DNA from 2 places in the Bacillus sp. EB106-07-01-XG149 genome. Region 1 is predicted to be linked to the other one. Evidence: riboswitches for the same ligand, from Rfam matches in the RefSeq annotation. Region 1 holds a riboswitch; the other holds the start of a gene.
The links. Region 1 has a riboswitch for thiamine pyrophosphate ahead of tenA (thiaminase II). Riboswitches for the same ligand answer to the same signal wherever they lie in the genome.
Positions count from the first base shown of each region.

Region 2: linked by a shared signal. The riboswitch ahead of thiT (energy-coupled thiamine transporter ThiT) and the one ahead of tenA (thiaminase II) in region 1 are both predicted to bind thiamine pyrophosphate.

Region 1 covers NZ_JBYTDP010000001.1:416,037-420,248, forward strand. The annotation lists gene AC3WTA_RS02235 (DUF898 family protein) at 1-41, opposite strand, end outside; gene AC3WTA_RS02240 (heterocycloanthracin/sonorensin family bacteriocin) at 545-877, opposite strand; gene tenA (thiaminase II) at 1,171-1,860, opposite strand; TPP riboswitch at 1,983-2,088, opposite strand; gene ddlB (D-alanine--D-alanine ligase) at 2,161-3,075, opposite strand; gene pdxR (MocR-like pyridoxine biosynthesis transcription factor PdxR) at 3,080-4,212, opposite strand, start outside.
Region 2 covers NZ_JBYTDP010000002.1:1,071,221-1,075,432, forward strand. The annotation lists gene feoB (ferrous iron transport protein B) at 1-1,695, opposite strand, end outside; gene AC3WTA_RS11780 (FeoA family protein) at 1,692-1,919, opposite strand; TPP riboswitch at 2,114-2,215, shown strand; gene thiT (energy-coupled thiamine transporter ThiT) at 2,302-2,916, shown strand; gene AC3WTA_RS11790 (sensor histidine kinase) at 3,126-4,212, opposite strand, start outside.

The DNA.
Region 1 (4,212 bases):
AATGAGTGGCGACCATTTTTTAATTCAGAACCGATTTCCATAAAAAACTCCTAACATATATACATTCATAATGACAAAAACAAATTATATCACAATAAAATGGTTTCAGGTCTATAAATCGTAATATAAAGTAAAACAAAAACATCTTACAGAAACAAAGCGCCTTATCTCAAGTTCTTAATTTTGTATACTAGAGCGGTGCATTTAATAAAAATAGTTACATAGTTGTAAAAATTTATAAGGTGGTAAGATTTTTTTATGATTAAGTTTAATTATATGAGAAATATGAAAAAAGAAAAAAGGGCTGATAGAAGCCCTTCTTTTTGGTTCTGGTGCAATAAATTTACTTACGAAAGTCAAAGATCGCATAAATGGTATAGAACATAAAAAAGACATTCGATTGTTGATTTGAAATAAAGTCACAATGTTTATAAAAAGGTGGGATAAATTGTTTCTTTAAATTAAAGGATGCTACATGTGTTTTGATTAAATTTTTTTATAAAAATTGTATAATACTTCACAAATGGATTCCTTTTTTCTCTAATCAATATTCATATGTTACAATAGTACCAGTTGTATCAGTAGTACCATTAAAACCACTAAAACAATTAGAACAACCACCACAACTACCACAGCCACCACAACCGCCACAACCAAAACAACCGAAGCAACCAATACAACGGAATCCACCACAACGAAATCCACCACAGCGACCGCCACAACCACCACAGCGACCACAACCGCCACAGCGACGAGCATCATCTTCAATATAGTAATATGGATATTGGTTTTGCTGGTCCCAATACACAATATTTCCAGATTGGTAATCATTAAGGCTTAACGCTTGTAGTTCTTGTTGAAACTTATTCATTTTCATGACCTCCGTTTATAAACTTCAACCTTTTCAATGCTTTCCTATATTTCTGTTCGTTAAATCTAAGTAGAAATAGCGCTATAAACTAAGTTCAATACGTACCCCTACAAAATATGACCTATCACTAGATAATGCACCTTGTTCATATACCTATTTTTAGGTTATTTTTCCATAGGCTCATTTTTATAAATTGAAAAAAGACGCACTTAGATTGATGCGTCTTTTTGCGATACTTCTTTTATGAAATCATATACATAGGTATTATCCATACCTATGTATAGCAATACCCCTACTCATTATCCAATGACATCTTCTACTTCTGTATTCACTGGCCACTTTTCTAAAGTATAAGCCATTTCCCAAAATGAATATTCATATTGACTGCTAATAATGAAATGCTGTTTCATTCGCTTACGGTCAGACTCTGTTACGTTTTCAGCGATAGTATCTAATCTTGTAATTTGCTCTTCAACTAGCGTACGGAACCAATCAGATCCATAAGCAGAAATCCATTCGTTATAAATTGGCTCTTCTGGCTGATACTCTTTTAAACGCTCACCAATTTCATAATACAACCAATAGCAAGGTAAAATTGCTGCAATGATATCGCCTAAATGTCCTTCATACGCAGCACGATACATATGTGAAGTATAAGCGTATGCAGTTGGAGCAGGGATAAAATTATCTTTTTCTTCTTGTGTTATCCCTAGTTTCTCCGCAAAATTCTCATGTAAAGATAATTCCGCCTCGTATGTATTTTGAGCATGGTGTGCCATACGAGCTGTTGTTTCTAATTCCAGTGCTTTTGCAGCTCCTAAAGTTTGTACTCTAGCAAAGTGACTCAAATAATATGAATCTTGAAGCACATAATAGCGAAAACTAGCTAAATCTAAAGTTCCTTCACCAAGTTGTTTTACAAAAGGGTGATGAAAACTAGCTTCCCAAATTGAATCTACTTCTTGACGTAATGATTGTGAAAATTTCATTTAAATCCCTCCAATAAAGTATAAAATTTAAGTATTTACCCACAGTTATTAAATCTGTAAAATAAAAAAACTTTCTTTACAAACGTAAAGAAAGTGAAAGTGACAGTATTTATTCATAAAATAGTAATGTCTTCCCACTTCCCTACGCTAGTATTAACCAGATCAGGTACTAAGAGTCTCAAATTCTCGTTTGATCTCAGCCTATAATAGGCCCCCCTAGTGGATAAATATTTAATTTTCGTATTGTATTCATCATAACATACTTCATGTTACTGTCAAAAACATTCATGATACTGCTACTTAAAACCCTTCTTCTTTTCTTACTTTTAATGAAGTTTCAATAATCATATCTAATAGTTTACTATAATGAATACCAGCTGCATCTGCACTTTTCGGTAGTAAACTTGCTTGTGTCATCCCTGGTAATGTATTAACCTCCATTACATATGGAATTCCGTCCTTTACCATCATATCCACCCTTGCATAAACGCTGCATTTCAATGCTTTATAACAAGCCAGTGACGCTTTGTTTACACGTTCCTTCAATTCAGCTGGAAGCTCGATAACTTCTTCAATTGTACTAACATCATCATATTTTGCATTGTAATCAAAGAACTCAGCTGCATGTCGGATTGAAATAATAGGTAACTGTTTTCCATCAAAAATTGAACATGTAATCTCATCACCTTTTATATACTTCTCTATTACTACTTCAGAATCCCATTCAAACACAGTTTCCAGCATTGAAATTAATTCATCTTTATCATATACAATCTTTACCCCAACACTTGATCCACCAGAGTTTGGTTTTACCACTAACGGAAATCCTAACTTATCTAATTCATCAAGATTTAGATCCGCCATTTTTGTAAGTTCAATCCAATCGGGTGTTTCTATACCTTCATAGCGTAAAATCTTTTTCGAAATATTTTTGTCCATACACATACCGCTAGATAACATATTGCTCCCGCTATAAGGAATACCTAAACTTTCAAGCGTGCCTTGAACCGTCCCATCTTCTCCGTATTTTCCGTGTAATGCGAGCAGCGCAAAATCAATGTCTTTCGCTTTTTCGATTAAATCTATTTTTTCATTTAACGTAATTGGTACGATTTCATATTTATTTTTATCTAAATTTGCAATCATTTCATTTCCAGTCATAATTGATACTTGTTTTTCAGAGGATACTCCACCCATAATAACGCCAATTCTCATTTCCTCAACTCCAAATTTCATTTTTTATTGTATCACCGATTATTTTGATTCCACGAACTATTTCTTCTTCTTTCAGACGTGAAAATCCTAATCGAAAAGTAGTCGCTCCTCCTCCATCAGAATAAAAAACATCTCCAGGAGAAAATGTAACCCCTTGCTCATAACACTTTTGTAAAAGTGTGCGGGCATGAATTTTTTCTTCTAACTCTATAAATAAATGAAGTCCACCATCACCGGTCATTCTTTGAAACGGAATGTACTCATTACACGCCCCAACAGCTAACTCATATTTTTTCTTATAAACTGATCTTGCCTTTTTTAAATATTTTTCAAAATATCCTTCATGTAAATATTGAAATAGAACAGCTTGATCTAACGTAGATGTGTGAATCGTTCTTGCTCTTTTTACACTTTCTAAATGATGAATCAGCTCTTTATCTGCGATGATCCAGCCTACACGTAAGCCAGGGAAAAGTACCTTTGAAAAGCTACTAATATAAATTACATTATTACCAGCGCCAGCAAAAGTTAATAATGGTGCTAAATGTGAACCTGAATAACGTAGCTCTTCATTAAATCCATCTTCTATAATAGGAACCTTATATTTTGAGAATAATCTCATCAGTTCCGTTCTTTTCTCCGAACTCGTAACAATACCGGTTGGATTATGATAGGAAGGAATTAAATATGCGAAATCAAACTCTTTTTCACGCAAACTTTTTTCTACTTCGTTCGTATCGATGCCATCTTCATTCATATTAATTCCGTGAACTTCAAGTCCATGTAAACGGAAAAGCTTCAATGCAGCATGGTGAGTTGGATTCTCACAAATAACCCGCCCTGATTTCTTTGATAACGAGGATAGCACGATGTCTAATCCTTCTGTAAATCCATTTGTAATTAAAATATCTTTGTTCGAAATATCTACACCTTTCATTTCCATATAATGAAGTAGATAATTCATTAACGGTCTATAACCTTTTGCGTATCCGTAGTTTAATACGACATCCCCTTCAATGGACATACGAGTAAGAAAAGCTCTTTTGAAATTTTCCACATCAAATAGCTTTTCGTCCGGAGCAATGCTATTAAAAACAATCATTCCTTTTTCCCAGCGAACACCATGTTTCATTAAAT
Region 2 (4,212 bases), on a different contig from region 1:
TGCTGCAGCTTGCCATGTTCCAAAGCCGAGCGGTGCAAATAGTGGTGCGATAAACCCACCAATCATCGCTAAGTAACTGTCTCCCATATCAACACCAAATCCTGATGGACCTGCATAGTTTAATAACCAAATGACAACAGAACCACCGAAGATGAATGTACCTGCTTTACGAACAAATCCTTTCCCTTTCTCCCACGTGCTTAGCCATAACGTTTTCGCTTGTGGCACGCGGTAAGGAGGTAGTTCAATGACGAAAATAGACTTTTCCGCTTTTAAAATAGTAAGAGACATAATTTTTGTAACTAATAACGCAAGAACAATACCTGCAACATATAAAGAAAATACAACAGTTGCCTGACTATTAGGGAAGAACACTCCCGCAAATAATGCATATACAGGTAAACGCGCTGAACAAGACATAAATGGTGTTACAAGAACTGTAAGTAAACGTTCTTTTTCTTGTTCAATCGTTCTCGCTGCCATAATACCTGGAACATTACATCCAAAACCGATAATCATCGGAATGAACGCTTTTCCGTTTAAACCGAAGAACTCCATAATTCGATCCATAACAACTGCAATTCGCGCCATATATCCTGAGTCTTCTAATAATGAAATGAAAAAGAATAGTGCAAAGATTTGTGGAACGAATACTAATACTGCACCAACACCGGCAATAATACCTTCTGTAACGAGTGCTTGAATAAAATCAGAAGCTCCAACACTTGTGAGACCAGCCGTCACCCAATCTGTAAGCTGTCCACCAAAAAAGCCATCTAACATATCCGATAAAGGTGTACCAATCCACGTAAACGTAACCTGAAAAATAAAAAACATAACTGCTAAAAAGATTGGAAGTCCTAAAATTTTATGTGTAATTAATCTATCAATTTTTTCCGAAAAAGGAATTTTTCCTTCTTTCTCATGCTTCATAACATTTGTTTTTAACTTTTCAATATACGCTTCACGAGTTTTGTAAATGTGCTCTTCCAACGTACAATCAAGTTTTCCTTCTAAGCGAGATCGAATGGCTACAAGTTCCTTACAAATTGGTAATGCTTTCATTTCTTTTTCTACTACTTCGTTATTGCTTAAAAATTGCAGGGCTAACCATCTTGGATGCTTATAATTCGCTGTCTCTAAAAGAGCTATTACCTCTCCAATTCCTTCATCCATTTGTACACCATATGAAATAATGAATGGCTTTTTCTCGTTTTTGTCATTTTCTTTAAGAGTAGCAAGTAGTTCTTCACAGCCTTTTCCACTTCTTGCAACGACAGGAACGACTGTTACACCTAATAGTTCTGATAATCGTTTTACATCAATTACAATGCCTCGTTGCTTTGCCACATCGACCATATTTAATCCAATTGAAACCGGCTTTCCAAATTCAAGTAATTGCAACGTTAAATGCATATTTCTCTCGAATTGCGAAGAATCCACTATATTTAACATATGATGAAATTCGTCTGTTAGTAGAAAATTTGTAACGACACCTTCATCACGCGAAACTGGATTCAAATCATAAACACCTGGTAAATCAATTAATGTCCCTTGCTTATCTTTTAATTTACCAACCTTCTTTTCTACTGTTACACCGCTCCAGTTCCCTACATACTCATAAGAACCAGTAAGTGCATTAAATAATGATGTCTTTCCTGTATTCGGATTCCCTAGCAAAGCTACCTTATTCACGCTAATTCCACCTTTATCATTTTCGCGTCACAATGACGAATACTAATTAACTGTCCACGACACTCCAATGTACAAGGACCTTTGAACATCGCTTTTTGCTTCATGCGAAGTTCGCTTCCTTCAGAAAGACCGAAAGCAGCCAATCTTCTCTTTAGTAAATAATCTAAAGACTGAACACTTTTTACTAGCACTTTCTCACCGATTTTAATATCTACTAAGCTCATAACCTTCCCCCTCAGAAGAGAATGATAATTATTTTCAGAAAAATTATAGCACAATCTATTTCTCTTGTACTATACCCTTTTGCTTCATATTTATTAACATTTCACTACAATTCTATTTCAATAATTGTCATACCGTATTTATTTGCCATTCTCATCCATTTCGCTTACAATAAACAATAGCAAATAAAGAATCTCGTTATCACAGGGGGAGCCATGCCGCTGAGAGGGAACACTTCGTTCCGACCCTTCGAACCTGTTAGTTAATGCTAACGCAGGGATTGTGCAAACGTCCGAAATACATACCTCTTTTTTATTTACGTATTTCGTATCCTCCTATGATATCTATTCTTTTTTGTACAACTTGGTTTTAGGGGGAGACAATATGCGTAACACCAATTTACAAGCGATGATCGAATCTGCTATTCTTGCAGCCTTCGCCATGATTATCGACATTTTACCATTATCACTTAAACTTCCAACAGGCGGTTCCATTTCATTTGCTATGATTCCTATTTTTATTATTGCATATCGCTGGGGCTTTAAATCTGCTTTCTTAGGTGGCTTAATTTGGGGATTATTACAAATTGTTGTAGGTGATGCTTACATTTTAACACCTGTTCAAGCATTTATTGAGTACTTCATTGCCTTTGCTTTTATTGGATTTGCTGGTTTATTCTATCGACCAATTCAAAAAGCACTTTTAACTTCCAATGAAAATAACGAAAGAAAGAAAGTTATTGGTTACATTATTCTTGCTACATTTGTTGGTAGCTTTGCACGCTATTTCTGTCATTTTATTGCCGGTATTATTTTCTTTGGGCAATATGCACCGAAAGGTCAATCAGCTGTGCTATATTCATTAATCGTAAATGGTGCCACAATGCTTGGTTCTTTTATTTTATGTACAGTTTTACTTATATTTTTATTCCTTACTTCACCACGCTTATTCAAAAGCATCAGTGCTTATCAAATGAATACACAAAAAAAGGGCGCTTAATGAGCGCTCTTTTTTTCATATCGTAATATCAATTAAAAATACAATAAATGCACAAAAGAAAATAAATACCATTATACTTAGCCACTTGCTATGCACGGTTCATCGACTCCTTACATAACCTCATTTTCTATCCAAAGTATACTGTTTAAAAATAAAGATTAGGTAAAGATAATATGAAAATAAATTAAAAAAAGCGTAGCATGTACCATCTACGCTTTTTTTGGTAAGTAGAAGTAAAATAATACACCGTCTTCTGTATTCTTTACCCCATATTCAGCATCGTGTAGTTCTAAAATATTTTTAGAAATAGCTAGCCCAAGACCCGTTCCACCTTGTGAACGCTGACGAGCTGCATCCACGCGATAAAAACGGTCCCAAATTTTATCTAATTGTTCTTCTTCAATGTGAGTACCTTTATTTTCAATACACACTTTTATACGATCCTGCTCATCTATTGTGGAAATCATAATATCCTCTTTATTTGGTGTATAACGTATGGCATTCGTAATGAAGTTTACGATGACTTGTTCAATCCGACTTTGATTTGCCATCACTTCAACTGAACATATATTTTTATGCACACGAAGTTCTTTTTTCTCTATGTCCACAGAAAGGTATTCACATATATCTTCAATTACTGAATCAATATAAAATAAACCCTTTTTCATTTTATATGTACCTGACTCAAATTTAGCTAACTCAAGCATATCCAAAATTAAAGTATCCATTTTATCTACTTCTCGTTCCATCGCCTGAAAATAGTACTCTTTTTTATGTTCAGCTACTCCATCTTTTAAAATAGAAATACAGCTTTTCATAATACTCAGCGGTGTTTTCAATTCATGCGACACACCAGAAATAAATTCTTTCCGCGTATTTTCTAACTTTCTTTCCTTTTCAATATCTTGTTCTAGCTGTCCAATATGCGAATGGAGCTTATTAGATAATACATTAATATTTTTCGATAAATCACCAATTTCATCTTTTGAAGTAATCGGTATTTGTTCTGTGAAATCTAAGTGTGCTATTTTCTTCGTCGTATCATTTATTTTTAATAACGGCTTTGCAATTTGTTTTGAATAATAAAACGAAGCTAGAAAAATGAGAACGACTACAAATGCAATGATGTAAATGTAGTAATCTTGCACCATTTGTACTGCTTCATCTACAGGCTGTAAAGAAGCCATTGCATAAATATATGTTACTGATCCGTCTTTTTCTTTTATTGGCTTAATTAATAATTTATATTTTATATCATTCTTTTCATCGTCCATTGTTTGTGTTGTATATTGTATG